Regions from separate parts of the Ruania zhangjianzhongii genome, predicted to be linked through region 1. Evidence: predicted binding sites of a transcription regulator. Region 1 holds the regulator's gene; the other holds the start of a gene.
The links. Region 1 encodes HspR, which represses chaperone genes until heat shock. Its sites were predicted from a motif close to AAGTTGAGTCNNNNNGACTCAACTT; they were not measured.
Positions count from the first base shown of each region.

Region 2: the regulator HspR is predicted to act here: its motif matches at 4,869-4,893, upstream of FU260_RS22315 (Hsp20/alpha crystallin family protein).

Region 1 covers NZ_CP042828.1:4,669,381-4,676,952, forward strand. The annotation lists gene FU260_RS21555 (maleylpyruvate isomerase family mycothiol-dependent enzyme) at 1-239, opposite strand, end outside; gene FU260_RS21560 (pyridoxine/pyridoxamine 5'-phosphate oxidase) at 236-901, opposite strand; gene FU260_RS24295 (DUF4282 domain-containing protein) at 1,120-1,398, opposite strand; gene FU260_RS21580 (DUF4282 domain-containing protein) at 2,140-2,448, opposite strand; gene FU260_RS21585 (heat shock protein transcriptional repressor HspR) at 2,996-3,403, opposite strand; gene FU260_RS21590 (DnaJ C-terminal domain-containing protein) at 3,410-4,435, opposite strand; gene FU260_RS21595 (nucleotide exchange factor GrpE) at 4,476-5,132, opposite strand; gene dnaK (molecular chaperone DnaK) at 5,129-6,991, opposite strand; gene FU260_RS21605 (NUDIX domain-containing protein) at 7,361-7,572, opposite strand, start outside.
Region 2 covers NZ_CP042828.1:4,827,560-4,835,131, reverse strand. The annotation lists gene FU260_RS22330 (protein phosphatase 2C domain-containing protein) at 1-695, opposite strand, end outside; gene FU260_RS22325 (lysylphosphatidylglycerol synthase transmembrane domain-containing protein) at 821-3,640, opposite strand; gene FU260_RS22320 (CPBP family intramembrane glutamic endopeptidase) at 3,715-4,521, opposite strand; gene FU260_RS22315 (Hsp20/alpha crystallin family protein) at 4,966-5,448, shown strand; gene FU260_RS22310 (heavy-metal-associated domain-containing protein) at 5,586-5,807, opposite strand; gene FU260_RS22305 (metal-sensitive transcriptional regulator) at 5,868-6,182, opposite strand; gene FU260_RS22300 (DUF2330 domain-containing protein) at 6,350-7,495, shown strand.

The sequences.
Region 1 (7,572 bases):
CCCGCCGACCCGCCGTCATAGACGTCGATCAGCTGGCCGCGCGCGGCATAGTCGAGCTGGCGCGCGAGCGCTCGGCCGATACCGTCGATGTGGGCGAGCACGTGGCTGCGGGTCCAGCCGGGTAGCCCGCTCGGGGCGGCGAGGTCCTCGGGCGTGGCGTGTTCGACGGCGGAGATCACCCTGGCCAGGGCGGCTTCGCTCTCCCGGACGGTGGCGAGTGGTTCGATCAGGTCGGTCATGGCCAGAGCAGCTCCCTCTTCCAGTCGTCCCCGTGGCGCCGGTAGCGCAGCCGGATCTGCCCGGCATCGGCAGTAGCCTGCCAGAATTCCACGGCCTCGGCCCGTAGCCCGTAGGACCGCCAGCTCGGCAGCTCGGTGTCCGGGTGCTCCTGCACGCTGGTGAGCTCTGCGGCGAAGGCATCCCAGTAGGCCTGCCGGTCGGTGAGCACCTCGCTCTGATGGCCGACGAGCGCGGCGGCCCGCGAACCCGGTGGGCGGGCGTGGAAGTCTGCGGCACCGGCAGCGTCACCGAGGTCCCGCATCTGACCGGTGACCCGGACCTGACGGCCAAGAGCGCCCCAGAAGGTGGTCAGCGCAGCGCGGGAGTTCTCCGCGAGCTGGGCGGCCTTGGGGCTGTCGGCGGAAGTCGCCACACACCAGAGGTCGGCGTCGATGTCCTTGAGTATTAGCGTGCGGGCGGTGACCCGCCCGTCTCCTCCCGCAGTGGACAGCACCATCGCATGCGGCGCCTGCACACCCCCGTCGACGGCGGAGCGTAGCCAGTCCAGGTAGAGCTCGGCCGGAGCGGCCGGTGCTGCATCCGGGTCGAAGGGCGGCAGGCGGTCGCGGTCGAAGACGGGCAGCTCACGCAGCCAGTGCCGCAGGCTCGGTTCGGAGGTCACGGGCCCAGCCTGCCATCCGGGCCCGCGATCAGCCCAGCCGGGTGACACCCGCCGTCGGGCGCTATGCACAGCACGCCGTCGGGCGCAATGCACCGCACACCGTCGCGCGCAGCCAGCCGGCACCGACACCGGCACCGGCACCGACACCGACACCGACACCGACACCGACACCATCGGCGCATCCTCGCCACCGCGCCGGGGCGGGGAGGCAGACGTCGCTATCCGTCGGTGCGGCCGACCATCTGGGAGGTGTTCTGCGCAGTGCGGATGTTCGCCACCGAGAACTCCAAGCCGAGACGCACGATGATCAGGAGGATCGCCGGCGGGATCCAGCCAAACAGCAGCATGACCACCCCCATCAAGATTCCCCTGCCGCCCATCCGGAACCCGTAGAACAGCAGGAACAGATACTCGAGACAGGCGATCACGATCGCGACCACGAAGATCACCTTCGCGAACGAGATAGTGATGAAGTGGCGGAAGGAGAAGTCGAACATCGCCTTGAAGAAGCCCGGCTCCGGGGACTGTCCGCCATAGTGGCCACCCGGAGGTGGCCCGCCGGGGCCGCCGGGGCCATAGCCACCGGGGCCGTCGGCGCCACCTGGACCGCCAGGCCCGTAGCCACCGGGGCCGCCCGGGCCATAACCGCCAGCGCTGCCGCCCCCGTCACCGTCCGAGGGTGGGCCGCTCGGCGGCCCACTGTAGCCACCGGGGCCAGCTGGCGGCGGGCTCCCTGCACCAGGCGGCGGACCCGCTGGCGGCGGCGCCGCCGAAGCCGCCCCGAACGACGGCGTGCCCGGCACAGGCGGCATCGGTCGAGTGGGCGGCGGACCGGCTGGTGGCGGCCCATAGCTATCGGAAGCGCCAGAGGCCGCACCGAAACTGGTCTGGCCCTGACCCCCTGGACCAGGACGCCCGGCCGAGGCAGACGTTGGATTCTCGGACATGGAGATCTCCCCTACTTTCGTCATTGATGACCAGGAGCGTAGCGGCACCCACCCGGACAATGTGTCCAGATGTGCCGTCCGGTCACCCACAACGAAGCCGATGAGATCTCGCCTATCCGATGTCCGATTCGGGATTCGAGGGACCCGCGGAGTGCCTCGTGCCGCCACCGTCAGAGCACCTCAGGCCGCGGCGGCGACCTGCTGCACCCTCAGACCGCCAGAGTCAGAACACCTCAGACCGCCACAGCGACGTCCCTTGCCCTCAGAGGTCCCACGAGCGGAGGTACAGCATCAGCTGCGGTCCACCAGCTGGGAGGTGTTCTGCGCGGTGCGGATCGTGGCCACCGAGAACTCCAAGCCGAGGCGCACCACGACGAGGAAGATCGCCGGTGGAATCCACCCGAACAGCAGCGCCATCACTCCGAAGATCACCGTGCCACCACTCGATCCGTAGGGGCTGAAGGCATCTCCGATGCTCGCCATCCCGAAACCGGAGATGATCGCGAAGAGCCACCACAGACCGGCGATCACGATCGCCACGATGAAGATCACCTTCGCGAACGAGAGCGTGACGAAGCTCCGGAAGGAGAAGTCGAACATCGCCTTGAAGAAACCCGGCTCCTGCGAGTGCCCGCCATAGTGGCCACCGGGCGGCGGTCCACCTGGTCCGCTCGGGCCGCCGGGGCCGTAGCCACCGGGACCGCCCGGACCGTAACCGCCAGAGCTGCCGGCCCCGTACCCACCCGAGGGTGGACCACTCGGCGGCGGGCCGCCGTAACCTCCGGGGCCGGCGGGTGGCGGGTGACCTGCACCAGGAGGCGGACCCGCTGGTGGCGGCGCCGCCGAGGCCGCCCCGAACGACGGCGTGCCCGGCGGAGGCGGCGTGGGACCACCAGTCGGCGGGCCGGCAGGCGGCGGCCCATAGCTGCCGGGCGCTGCACTGGCCGCACCGAAACTGGTCTGGTCCTGACCCCCTGGATCAGGGTGCCCGGCAGAGGCAGGCGTTGGATTCTCGGACATGAAGATCTCCCCATTTCTCGTCGTCGATCACGAGGAGCGTAATGGCATCCACCCGGACAACGCGTGGACCCTCCGCGGTCCGGCGCGAAACGGGCAGCGGGCGGCGGCGTCCAGCCACACGGCCGGATCAGCGCTGAGGGCGCCAGAGCACCATCGCGCCCGCGCTCTCCGCTCGCCGCAGTCGGGTACCGAGCGGCACCGCGACCACATCACCGGCGGTGTCCGCGGTGAACACCCGCCGGCCGGTGCCGTGGCCGGCCCGCAGCCTGGTGTTCTCCGTCTCGAGCCGTTCGTTCTCCGCGGCAAGCTGCAGGATTCGCTTGATCCCGGCGAGGTTGATGCCCTCCTCCTGAGAGAGCCGTTGCACCTCACGCAGCACGTCCACGTCGCGGGAGGAGTAGCGCCGGCCTCGGCCTCGGGTGCGCTGCGGCACCACGAGGCCGAGCCGGTCATAGGTCCGCAGGGTCTGCGGGTGCATCCCCGCATGCTCCGCGGCGATCGAGATCAGGAAGACCGGGGCGTCATAGCCGGACACGGCACATCACGCCCTCGCCGCATCGGCCAGTCCGGCCCGCGGGTCGGTGCCGTCGCTGGCTTCGGCGAACTTCGTCAGCGCCTCAGCCGCGTCCTTGCTCACCTTCCGCGGGACGGCCACCTCCACGGTGACGATCAGGTCCCCGGTGCCCTTCTTCGAGGCCACGCCTCGACCCTTGGCCCGCAGCCGGGTGCCGGACTGAGTGCCGGCCGGCACCTTGAGCCTGACCTCCGAGCCGTCCAGGGTGGGCACGGCAATCGTCGCGCCGTGCACCGCCTCCGGGAAAGTGATCGGCACCGTGATGGTCAGGTTCTGACCGGCCAGGGCGAACACCGGGTGCGGTTCTACCTGCACGGTGACCACCAGGTCGCCCGGCTCCCCACCGCTCGGGCTGGGCTGTCCCTTGCCGCGCAGACGGATCTTCTGCCCGTCGTGCACGCCGGCCGGGATCCGCACAGTCATCGACCGGGTGCCGTCCAAGGTGAGGGTCACGGTCGCACCCTCCACTGCGGAGCGGAACGGTAGCGAGGCGGAGGTGGTGATGTCTCCGCCCTTGGTCGGCGCCTGGAACCCGGCACGGCCACCCCCGCCACCGCCACCGCCGAACAGGCCACCGAGGATGTCCTCGAAACCGCCGCCACCGGGCATCGAACCCCCGGTGGAGTAGCGCACCCGCGGTCCGCCGGGACCACCAGGTGCCCCGGTGCCGCCGGCACCGAACATCCCGCCGAACAGGTCCTCGAACCCGTTCGCGCCGGTGGCGCCGCCCGGGCCGGAGGCGAACCGCGGTCCACCTCCGGCCATAGCGCGCAGCGCGTCGTACTGCTTGCGCTGCTCGTCGTCGGAGAGCACCGCGTAGGCCTCACCGATCTCCTTGAACTTTTGCTCGGCCTTGGCGTCCCCGGGGTTCTGGTCCGGGTGCCAGGTGCGTGCGAGCTTGCGGTAGGCCTTCTTGATCGCGGCGGCGTCGGCGTCCTTGGACACGCCCAGCGTCGCGTAGAAGTCCTTCTCCAGCCAGTCCTGTCCGCTCATCGCGCCACACCTCCTCCGATCATCGTTGCCCTCCCTGCTCTCACTGTGGGCCGGTCACTGCCACTCGGGCCGGACGCACCACCTTCTCGCCCACCCGGTACCCCGGCTGGAGCACCTGGGAGACGGTCTCGGTCGCCGCGTCCTCGCTCTGGTTGTGCATCAGCGCTTCGTGCACGTTCGGGTCGAACTCGTCCCCGGCGGTGCCGTAGCGCTCCACTTTGAACCTCGAGACCAGCGTCTCTTCGAACTTCTCCGCCATCGCACCGAGCGGGCCGGAGAGCCCATCGTGCTCACGGGCATGGTGGATGTCGTCGAGCACCGGGACGAGTGCCTCGACCACATCCTCCGCACCGCGCCCACGCTCGGCGAGTGCCTCGGCACGGGACCGCTTGACGAAGTTGTTGAACCGCTGGTCCAGGTTGTACAGGTCGGCCTTCGCCCGGGCGAGCTGGTCCTGCAGATCCGCGGCCTCGGCCTTCGCCGCGGCCACCGGATCCTCGTCGGCAGGAGCGTCCTGCTGCCCAGACCCCGCACCCGCGGGAGCGTCCGGAGCAGGGTGAGCTCCGCCGTCGACGGCCGGCTCCGAGGCGGTGACCGCCTCCTCGGCGGCCACCTCCTCAGGAGTGCGCAACTCGCCGGTGGTGGGATCGAGGCGACGCTTGTCGCGAATCACCGGCTGCTCGTCGGGCTCGGTCACTTCTTCTCATCCTCGTCCACGATCTCGGCGTCCACGATGTCGTCGTCCTCGGCCGGGGCGTCGGCCGCCGGGGCCTCCTGGCCATCGGCGCCCTCGGCAGGCGCGTCCTGCTGGGAGTACAGCGCCTGGCCGATCTTCTGGCTCGCCTCACCGAGCTCGGCCTGAGCGGTCTTGACCGCCTCGATGTCCTCGCCGGCCAGCGCAGTCTTCACCTTCTCGACGGCGTCGCGCACCTCGGTGGCGACGTCCTCGGGCAGCTTCTCGGCGTTGTCGGTGAGGAGCTTCTCGGTGGAGTAGGCCAGCTGTTCCGCCGAGTTGCGGGTGTCCTGCTCCTCGCGGCGCTGGGCGTCCTCGGCGGCGTGCGCCTCGGCCTCCTTGACCATCCGGTCGATCTCTTCCTTGCCCAGGGCGGAGCCGCCGGTGATCGTCATCGACTGCTCCTGGCCGGTGCCACGGTCCTTGGCGGAGACGTGCACGATGCCGTTGGCGTCGATGTCGAAGGTGACCTCGACCTGAGGCATCCCGCGCGGGGCCGGGGCGATCCCGGTGAGCTCGAAGGTGCCCAACGGCTTGTTGTCACGGGCGAACTCCCGCTCACCCTGGAACACCTGGATGAGCACGCTCGGCTGGTTGTCCTCGGCGGTGGAGAACACCTCGCTGCGCTTGGTCGGGATGGCGGTGTTCCGCTCGATGAGCTTGGTCATCACGCCACCCTTGGTCTCGATACCCAGGGACAGCGGGGTGACGTCGATGAGCAGCACGTCGGTGCGCTCACCCTTCAGCACACCGGCCTGCAGCGCGGCGCCGACGGACACGACCTCGTCCGGGTTCACACCCTTGTTCGGGTCCCGGCCGCCGGTCAGTTCCTTGACCACCTCGGTGACGGCGGGCATCCGGGTGGAGCCACCGACGAGCACCACGTGGTCGATGTCCGCGATGGCGATCCCGGCGTCCTTGATCACGTTGTGGAACGGGGTCTTGGTGCGGTCCAGCAGGTCCGAGGTCATCTGCTCGAACTGGGCGCGGGTGAGGCGCTCGTCGAGGTGAATCGGGCCGTTCTCGGACATGGACAGGTACTGCAGGGAGATGTTCGTCGACGTCGCGGAGGACAGCTCCTTCTTCGCCTGTTCGGCGGCCTCACGCAGACGCTGGACGGCGATCTTGTCCTTGGACAGGTCCACCCCGTTGGCGTTCTTCACCTGGGTGACCAGCCAGTCGACGACCCGCTGGTCCCAGTCGTCACCACCGAGACGGTTGTCACCGTTGGTAGCCCGCACCTGGATGGTGGAGAACTCGTCCTCGTCCTTGCCGACCTCGAGCAGGGAGACGTCGAAGGTACCGCCACCGAGGTCGAAGACCAGGATGAGCTCGTCCTCCTTGCCCTTCTCCAGGCCGTAGGCCAGGGCCGCCGCGGTCGGCTCGTTGATGATCCGGGAGACCTCGAGGCCGGCGATCTGCCCGGCGTCCTTGGTGGCCTGACGCTCGGCGTCGTTGAAGTAGGCGGGCACGGTGATCACCGCGTCGGTGACCGGCTCGCCGAGGTAGGCCTCGGCGTCCTTCTTCAGCTTGCCGAGGATGCGCGCGGAGATCTCCTGCGCGGTGTACTTCTTGTCGTCGATCTCCGAGCTCCAGTCGGTGCCCATGTGCCGCTTCACCGAGGAGATCGTGCGGTCGACGTTGGTGACGGCCTGACGCTTGGCCACCTCACCGACGAGCACCTCGCCGGTCTTGCTGAACGCCACCACCGACGGGGTGGTGCGAGCGCCCTCGGCGTTCGCGATGACGGTGGGCTCGCCACCTTCCAGAACGGCGACCACGGAGTTCGTGGTGCCCAGGTCGATTCCGACTGCTCGTGCCATGTCTGTAGCTCCTTCCGCGCCGCCGGGAATCGACGACACTGGGTCTGGATGAGTCTGCCGCACTCAAGTCTGCGCGCTCGGATCCGGATCTGCCAAATCGAGGGGCGAGAACTTGAGTCTATGAGGCTCAACTACGGGGGGTGCCGAGGTATTCCCTGGGCACCAAACCAAGCGGGCACCGCCGCTGAGCGAGTGCGCAGGTCAGCACCCATCGTGGCGGTGCGTTGCACCATGGGATGCGAGGACACCCACCGGGGGCGTTCCGGAGAGCTGATGGGGGCTCGCGCGTCGCTCCTCGACTGTGGTGTGGGTTTGACGCACCGGGCGCGGCAAACCGACACCGTAACGGCCCGTCCGGCATGGGGGTGGTCAGCGCAGCGCCGCCTCGAAGATCGCCGGCAGGCGTGCGTCGGCGAGTCGGAGCGCCGTCATCTCCTCATGGTTGAGCCAGGCCAAGGCGTCATGCTCGGTCGGCTCCACGTTGGCCGGCTCCCCAACCCACGTGTCGACGACCCAAATGTCCATCCTGAAGTCTCTGCCGCGCACCTGTGTGAAAGGCGCCCCTTCGATGACGGCACCAA
Region 2 (7,572 bases), 160 kb from region 1:
ACCACTGTCACGTTGTCCCGGGTGCCGACGGCCAGCGCCGCTTCGATCAGGGCGGCCGCCGCCTGCTCGCGGTCCTCGGCGATCAGCGCAGTGCCGATCGCCTCGGCGCCCAGGTAGTCCGAGAGTCCGTCCGAGCAGAGCAGCACCCGGTCCCCTGGCTGCACCTCGGCGTCGATGATGTCCAGGTCGGGGCCGCCCGGCTGGTCGTCCAGCGACTTCAACAGCATCGACCGATACGGATGGGTGCGGGCTCGCTCCACGGTGAGCTCGCCGTTGTCGATCAGTCGTTGCACATGGGTGTGGTCGGTGGTGATCTGGTACAGCGAGCCGTCCCGGAGCGCGTACACCCGAGAGTCGCCGATATGCCCCACACTGACCCGGTCGCCGTCGGAGCCGACCACCAGCAGCGTGGTACCCATCGACTCCAGCACCGGGTCCGCATCGGACATGGCGAACAGTGCGCGGCGGGCGCGTCGGCCGGCGCGGAGGAACTCCTCAGCCAAAGCGTGCTCGCCACTCTGGTCCACCTCGGCGAACACACGCAACGCTACGGCGGAGGCCACCTCACCGGCTGCGTGCCCGCCCATCCCGTCGGCGAGGACCAGCAACTGCGGGCTGGCCAACGCGGAGTCTTCATTGTTCGTCCGGACAGTGCCGAGGTCAGTGCGGGTGGCATAGCGGAAGCTGACCGCCATCGTGCACCGCCTCAACTGTGTCGTCCGCCGTTGCGAAAGCCCCTTGCGTCCCTCACCTTACAACCCCACCAGACCCCACCCGCGCACGGCTGCTGGCCGTCCTCGGTGGGTGGCTGGATCCGTGCTCAGAGCATGTTCCGCCGCTGAAGGTACCGCAGCGCCCACCAGCCCAACGGCACGCGGATCCAGAACGTCAGCACCCGGAACAGCACCGCTGTGGACGCCGCCGCAGCAGCAGCGATCCCGGCCGTAGTCAGACCGGTGGACAGCGCCAGCTCCACAGTGCCGATACCGCCCGGGGTCGGGATCGCCGAACCGACCGCGTTACCGGTGAGGTACACGATCGCCAGCGACGTCGGCGGCAGCGACTGCCCGAACGCGGCCAGCGCCGCGGCGAACGCTCCCAGGTACCCGGCGGTCATCAGCAGGTTGCCACCGAGGGCCATCGCCAGCCGGTGCGGCTGACCGATCACCCAGACCAGCCGCGGCCACACCTGCTGCAGCGTCGGCCGGACCTTGGCGATCACCCAGCGTCGCAGCGATCCGACCGCCATCACCACCCCCACCAGCAGCAGCACCACACCGACACCGATCAGCACGGCACCCGAGGGCACCTGCTGCAGCGCCCCGGACGAGCCGGTGAGCAGGGCGATCGCGATCAGCAGGAGCACGGTGGTGACGAACTGGGAGACCTGCAGCAGGGCTACTGTGGCCAACGCCATCGGGGTGGCCACGCCGCGCTTCTGCATGTACCGCAGGTTGAGCGCGGCGGGGCCGACACCGGCCGGCGCCACCAGAGTGATCACCGAGGCAGCGACCTGCACCAGCGTGGTGCGCCACAGCCCGAGACGGTCCGGGGAGAGACCGGTCAGGCCCATCGCGCCGCCCAGGTAGGTGAGCAGGCCCAGCCCGAAGGCCACCACCATCCACATCGGGTTGGCGTCGACCACCACCTCGGTGATGGTCTCGAAGTTCAGGGTGGTGAGCAGCACCCAGCCGGCCACCACCGCCACGGTGAGGGTGATCGCGGTGCGGGCGTTGAACCGGGCCAGCTGGATCGGCTCGACGTCCCCGGCCGTCGGGATGAAGTCCACCAGGTGCGAGCGCAGCGTGCGCATCCCCGCCTTGTTCGCCCGGGCGGCGGCGCGGGTCTGGGCGGGCATCGCGATCGGCTGCAGCAGCGGAGCGATCTCCGCGAGCTGTGCGATGTTCAGCGAGCGGGAGGCGGCGGCCACCGCGCGCTGCGGACCCACCCGGAGGGCGAACAGGGTGAGCAGCTGCGCCAGGTCCACCCGGCGGGCCAGTGAGGTGGCCGCGATCTCCCCCTCCTCCCAGCCGTTCAGCCAGACCTGGCCCGCATCGCTACCGGAGCTGACCACCGATACGGTGTCGGCGCAGATGTTTCGGTGTGCCAGCCCGGAGGTGTGCGCGATCCGCAGCTGCTCCCAGGCGTTCATCATCACGTCGTCGGTGATCGCCGTATCGGGGAGGTCGGCCAGCTGCTGGGCGTCTCGGACGTGCTCACCGAGCAGCAGTACCGACGCGCCGGCCTCGGCGATCCCGTGCAGGCGCGGGCAGTTCACCCCGGCCGCCGAGGCGGCGTAGTACATCAGCGAGGCGCGTTCGGCGCTCTGCCGCAGGCCCACCGAGGTGCGCCGGTCCAGACCTCGGCGGGTGAGCGTGGTGATCAGCCCGTTCAACCAGCCGATCACCTGGCGGTCCGCGTCCAGGACCACGGCGTCCCAGCGCTGCCCGGTGGTGTCGGTGACGGCGTACACCCGGTTGGCACCCTCGCGCTCGGTGGCGACAGTGGCCGACTCTTGGACATGGTCCGGTACCACCGCACCCGACGGCGCTGCGTCGTCGGCCTCGGCCAGGCCACCCGGACCGCTGCCCGGGTACCGCGGTGGACCGGTGCCTGGGCCTGGGGGAGGAGCAGTACCTGCGTTCCCGTCCGGCCTGGCCGGGACTTCCCGACCTGGGCCGCGTGGGGCCGCTTCACCCGGGCCGTGTGGGGCGACTTCACCGTGGCCGGGTGGGGTCACCCCAGCCGGCCCACCTGCCGAGGTGAGGGGTGCACCCGAGGGGGCTGCGCCGTCGTCGACCGGAGCCCGCGAGCCGCTGGGCGCGACGTACCCGATCGGGTTGGTGGCCGTCACGGACTCGCTCTGCAGACTGGCGGCGTCCGTGGAGTCGCCGATGCGGATCACGCTCACCGCGTCCACGCCGGCGCGGCGGATACCCTCCACCAGCACCTGCCCGTGCGCCCGGCGGCTGAGCACCCCCGAGGCGTATCGCATGCCCAGCCCCACGGCCCGGCCGATCAGCACCGAGATGATCGCCCCGGCCAGCGTGGACTCACCGGCGATCACCGAGACCACCAGCACTACCCAGAGCAGATTCCAGGAGATCCCCACCAGGCGACGCTCGTCCCGGGTGCCGGTACCGGTGAGGAACGCCGCCAGTCCGGCCACCATCGGGGTGATCGTCATGACCAGGTCGGTGCCCTCGTGCAGCCGGAGGGCCCGCAGCATCGCCTCCGGGGCAAGGCTGTGCAGCAGCCAGACCGCCGCACTGGTGATCAGGATGGCCGCCAGGGCTGCTGCCACCGCGTCGATCACCGCGCGCACCTGCCGGCGGAAGAGCTGTTCGGCGATCACCACGATCGGCAGGATGAGGGTGAGGAAACCCTCGATCGCGTTGATCGGCACCAGCAGGATGTTGCGCAGCACCTGGGCGAACACCGACTGCACGTCCTGGGTGACCGCTGTGGTGGTGCGGTAGGCGAACACGGAGAGCACCAGCACGGCCACGATTCCGGCGACCGTGGCGAGCATCATCACCAGGTCGATCGGTCGCCGGACCCGGACCAGGGGAATGTCCAGCACCGTGATCGTGCGGAACCGGCCGCGCGCGGGCGGTTCCTGGGCGGTCCCCTCAGCCATGGCCACGATGGTATGCGACGTGACTCGCCGCACACCGCCGCGACGGGCGAGGTGTGGTCAGTCGGTGACGGGAGTCACAGCCCAGCCGAGGAGGTCACGCCGATGGCGGTCAGCCAGTCCTCGGGGAGCAGCTGGTAGCCGACGAAGGCCGCGACATCCAGCAGCGTGTGCGCGATTACCAGTGGCATCACTCGGCGTCGGCCCCAACGGGACAGGTAGAAGGTCGCGAAGATGACGCCCATCAGCATGTTCGCCGCGAACGGCCCCCAGCCCTGGTAGAGGTGGTAGGAGCCGCGGATGAACGCCGAGAGCGCGACGATCGCGACCGGTCCCCACCGCTTCTCCTGCAGCCGTTCCACCAGGTAGCCGACCACCACGACCTCCTCCAGCAGCCCGTTCTTCAGGGCGGCGAGGAGCAGCACCGGCACGGTCCACCAGTACGGGTCCAGCGCGGAGGCCTGCACCGCGACCGTGATGCCCAGCGCGCGGCCGGCCACGTACAACCCGAGGCCGGGGATACCGATCAGCGCACCCAGGCCCACGCCCCAGGCCACGTCCCTCCCCGGGCGCCGGGCGTCCAAGCCGATTCGCCGCCAGGGGCTGCGGCCCCGGTCGGAGAGCAGGTAGAGCGCGAGGGCGACCGGCACCAGCGCGAAGGTGATGGACAGGATCTGATAGGTCAGGTCCAGATACGGGCGCGGGGACTGCGAGGCGTTCAGCGCGGTGCTCTGCTCGCCGAGCGGCCCGCGAGTGAGTGCGGCGATGATGGCGACCACCGCGTACACACCGGACTGGCCGAGGGAGAGCCCTATCACGATCCAGATCTCGGCGGTCAGGCGCCGCGATCTGGACTTCTCCAGGGGTGGGTCGGGGCTGGTCACATCTCGTTATATCGCACCGGGCCCGGCGTCCCCATTCCTCGTGGCCGCCTCCGACCCCACTGCCCCACTCGCCCCGGCCCCCGGCTCGGTCCTGGCCCGGTCTTGCGCCTCGGAATCCACTGACACCCTCGGAATCCAGTTCCACCCGGATTCCGAGGCGCCAAGTGGATTCCGAGGCAGGGTGGGACGACAGCACCGTGGGGGTCGGAGGGCAGCCGGGCGCGCTGGAGCGGCCGGGCCTGGGCTGGACCGATAGATCAGCGCGGCTCGATCAGCCCGACGACTTCACAGTCGTAGTGCTGGGAACCATCGGCTCCTCCACCTACTAAGAACCGGCTCGTTCGTTCACCTTGAGCGAACCAGACTCAACTCTCGGGAATGTACCTACGGGTTCCGCCGTTGTACCGGGCGAGAACCTATCCAGAACCGACCCGAGGAGTTCCCATGGCTCTGACCTTTGACCCGTTCCGTGAGCTGGACCGACTGACCGGTACCTTTGCCGGCAGCCGCGGCCCGCGCTGGATGCCGATGGACCTCTACCGTGCAGGCGATGAGTTCGTGGTGGACATCGACCTTCCCGGTGTGGCCCCGGAGACCATCGACCTGGACGTGGACGGCAACGTGCTGACTGTCCAGGCCGAGCGCACCATCGATCGACCCGAGGGCCGCCGGTGGCTCGCCCAGGAGCGGCCGGCCGGTGGCTACCGCCGCCAGCTCACCCTGAACGACGGCCTGGACGTCGATGCGATCAGCGCGTCCTACGCCCACGGCGTGCTCACCCTGCGCATCCCGGTGGCAGAAGCGGCCAAGCCGCGCAAGATCGCGGTGCAGACCGCCGAGGCGTCCGCGGTGACCGTCGCCGACCAGGAGCGGGAGACCGCCGTCGAGAACGAGAACAGTGAGGATGCAGCGGCGGTCGCCGCCTGACCTGCACGACCGAAGCCGATGCCCCGGGTGCCGATGAGGCACCCGGGGCATCGCGATTTCGGCGCCACGGCAAGCTGGCGTCGGTCAGCCGCCGCCGCTGAGGCGTCGCGGCTCTGCCGCCGCTCAGTCGCCGCCGCTCAGCGGATCGCGGTGACCGCGTACCCCGCTTCGTCGACCGCCTCGCGCACCGCCGACTCGTCCAGGGCGGCAGCCGAGGTCACGGTCACCGGGGAGACGCCCCCGGCGTGCAGGTCCACGTCTACCGCGCTGACGCCGTCCAGGCCGGTCAGCTCCTCGGTGACGTGGTTGACGCAGTTGCCGCAGGTCATGCCCTCGACGTCGATCACAGTGGTGGTCACAGATATCTCCTCGTTGTTCCTGGCGTGCGGGTACAGACCGTGCGGTCCAGTCCGGTCCGGTCAGGACCGGACCAGCCGGGCGATGGCGGCCGATGCTTCTTTCACCTTCTCCTCGCCGGCTTCGGGGGAGGTGCGGGCGGCGTCGATCACGCAATGGCTGAGGTGGTCCTCGAGCAGGCCGAGCCCTACCGCCTGCAATGCTTTGGTGACGGCGGAGATCTGGGTGAGTACGTCGATGCAGTAGACGTCCTCGTCGACCATCCGGGCGATCCCGCGCACCTGCCCCTCGATCCGGCGCATCCGCTTCAGGTACGCCTCTTTGTCCGGGGTGTAGCCGTGCGGAGGTTGGGCCTCCAGCGTTTCCTGGGTGGTCATCGATCCTCCTGGGTGACGTCTGATCGTCATCCACTATACCCCCACTGGGTATTCCTGTGTGGGGGTTGTGCGCGTGGGACAACGGAATGATCACGATCTGCCGCCGCCGGATATCGATCCGATATCAAGCCCGTTTTCACGCTCCGGGCTCGCATACGGTGGCGCTCATGGGAGAGTTTCGGCGGCTGCGGCGCGCCCTCGCGATGGCGGGTTCGGTGATCATGCTCGCGCTCGGTGGCGTGCTGGTGGCCGAGCCGGCGCAGGCCTGCGCGTGTGGTGGTGCCGTCTCTGCCGAGGGTGAAGCGCTGACCGTGGACCGGGAGGTTGCCGCGCTCGCGTGGGACGGCAGCACCGAGGACATCGTGATGCAGCTGGACATGATCACCGACGCCGATGATGCCGCGGTCATCATCCCGACCCCCAGCGAGCCCGAGGTGCAGTTGGCGGAGACGTCCTTCTTCGACGAGCTGGCCGAGATGGCTGCGCCACGCGTGGAGGACACGTTCACCTGGTGGCCGCAGTGGGAGGACATCGGACCGGCCGACGGGGCCGGGGCGGCCGAGCCGACCGGCGGGGTCGAGGTGCTGGACACGGTGCCGCTCGGCCCGCTGGAGGCCAGCGTGCTGTCAGCCACCGATGCCGACGGACTCACCGACTGGCTACGCGAGCACGAGTACGTGATGAGCGACCCGCTGGCGGATGCGCTCACCCCGTACATCACCGAGGGCTGGTACTTCGTGGCGATCCGGATGGTTGCCGAGGAGGGCACGCTGAACGGCGAGGTCCAGCCGGTGCACCTCAGTTTCCCCGCTAGCTCGCTGATCTACCCGATGCGAATCTCTGCTGCGGCCGAGGTGACCCAGCACGTGTCCACCTACGTGCTCGCCGACGGTCAGGTCCGGCACAGCGATCCGACCGGAACGAGCGAGCCCGGCGAGCTGCGGTACGCCGGACCGGTCGACGAGAGCCTGCAGACCAGTCCCACCTGGGACCAGCTCGCGGCCGCCGGCGACTACCTGACCGTGATCGACCACGTGTTCGACGATCCGGCCGAGCAGATCACCTCCGACTTCACCTTCGCGAGTGCGCCGGATGCGGCGGACTACCAGCAGGTGGTCCAGGTGACCCGGATGCGGGAGATCGCCGGACTTACCGCTGGCCCCGTGCTGCTGGTGCTCGGCCTGGCCGCCGTGGTGGTGGCCGTGCTGGTAGGTCGCCGCCTCCTTCCCGCCGGCGACGGCGCAGCTCGCCTCGGTCCGTCGGCCGGCCCGGTCGGTGCTCGTCCGGAGCAGCACTACAGCGCTCCGCGCTGACGTAGCGGCACCCGCTGTGGTAGTTGCGCGCTGTGCCGGGCTGGTCGAGGCTGGCTAGCTGACTCAGGTCGCGTGCC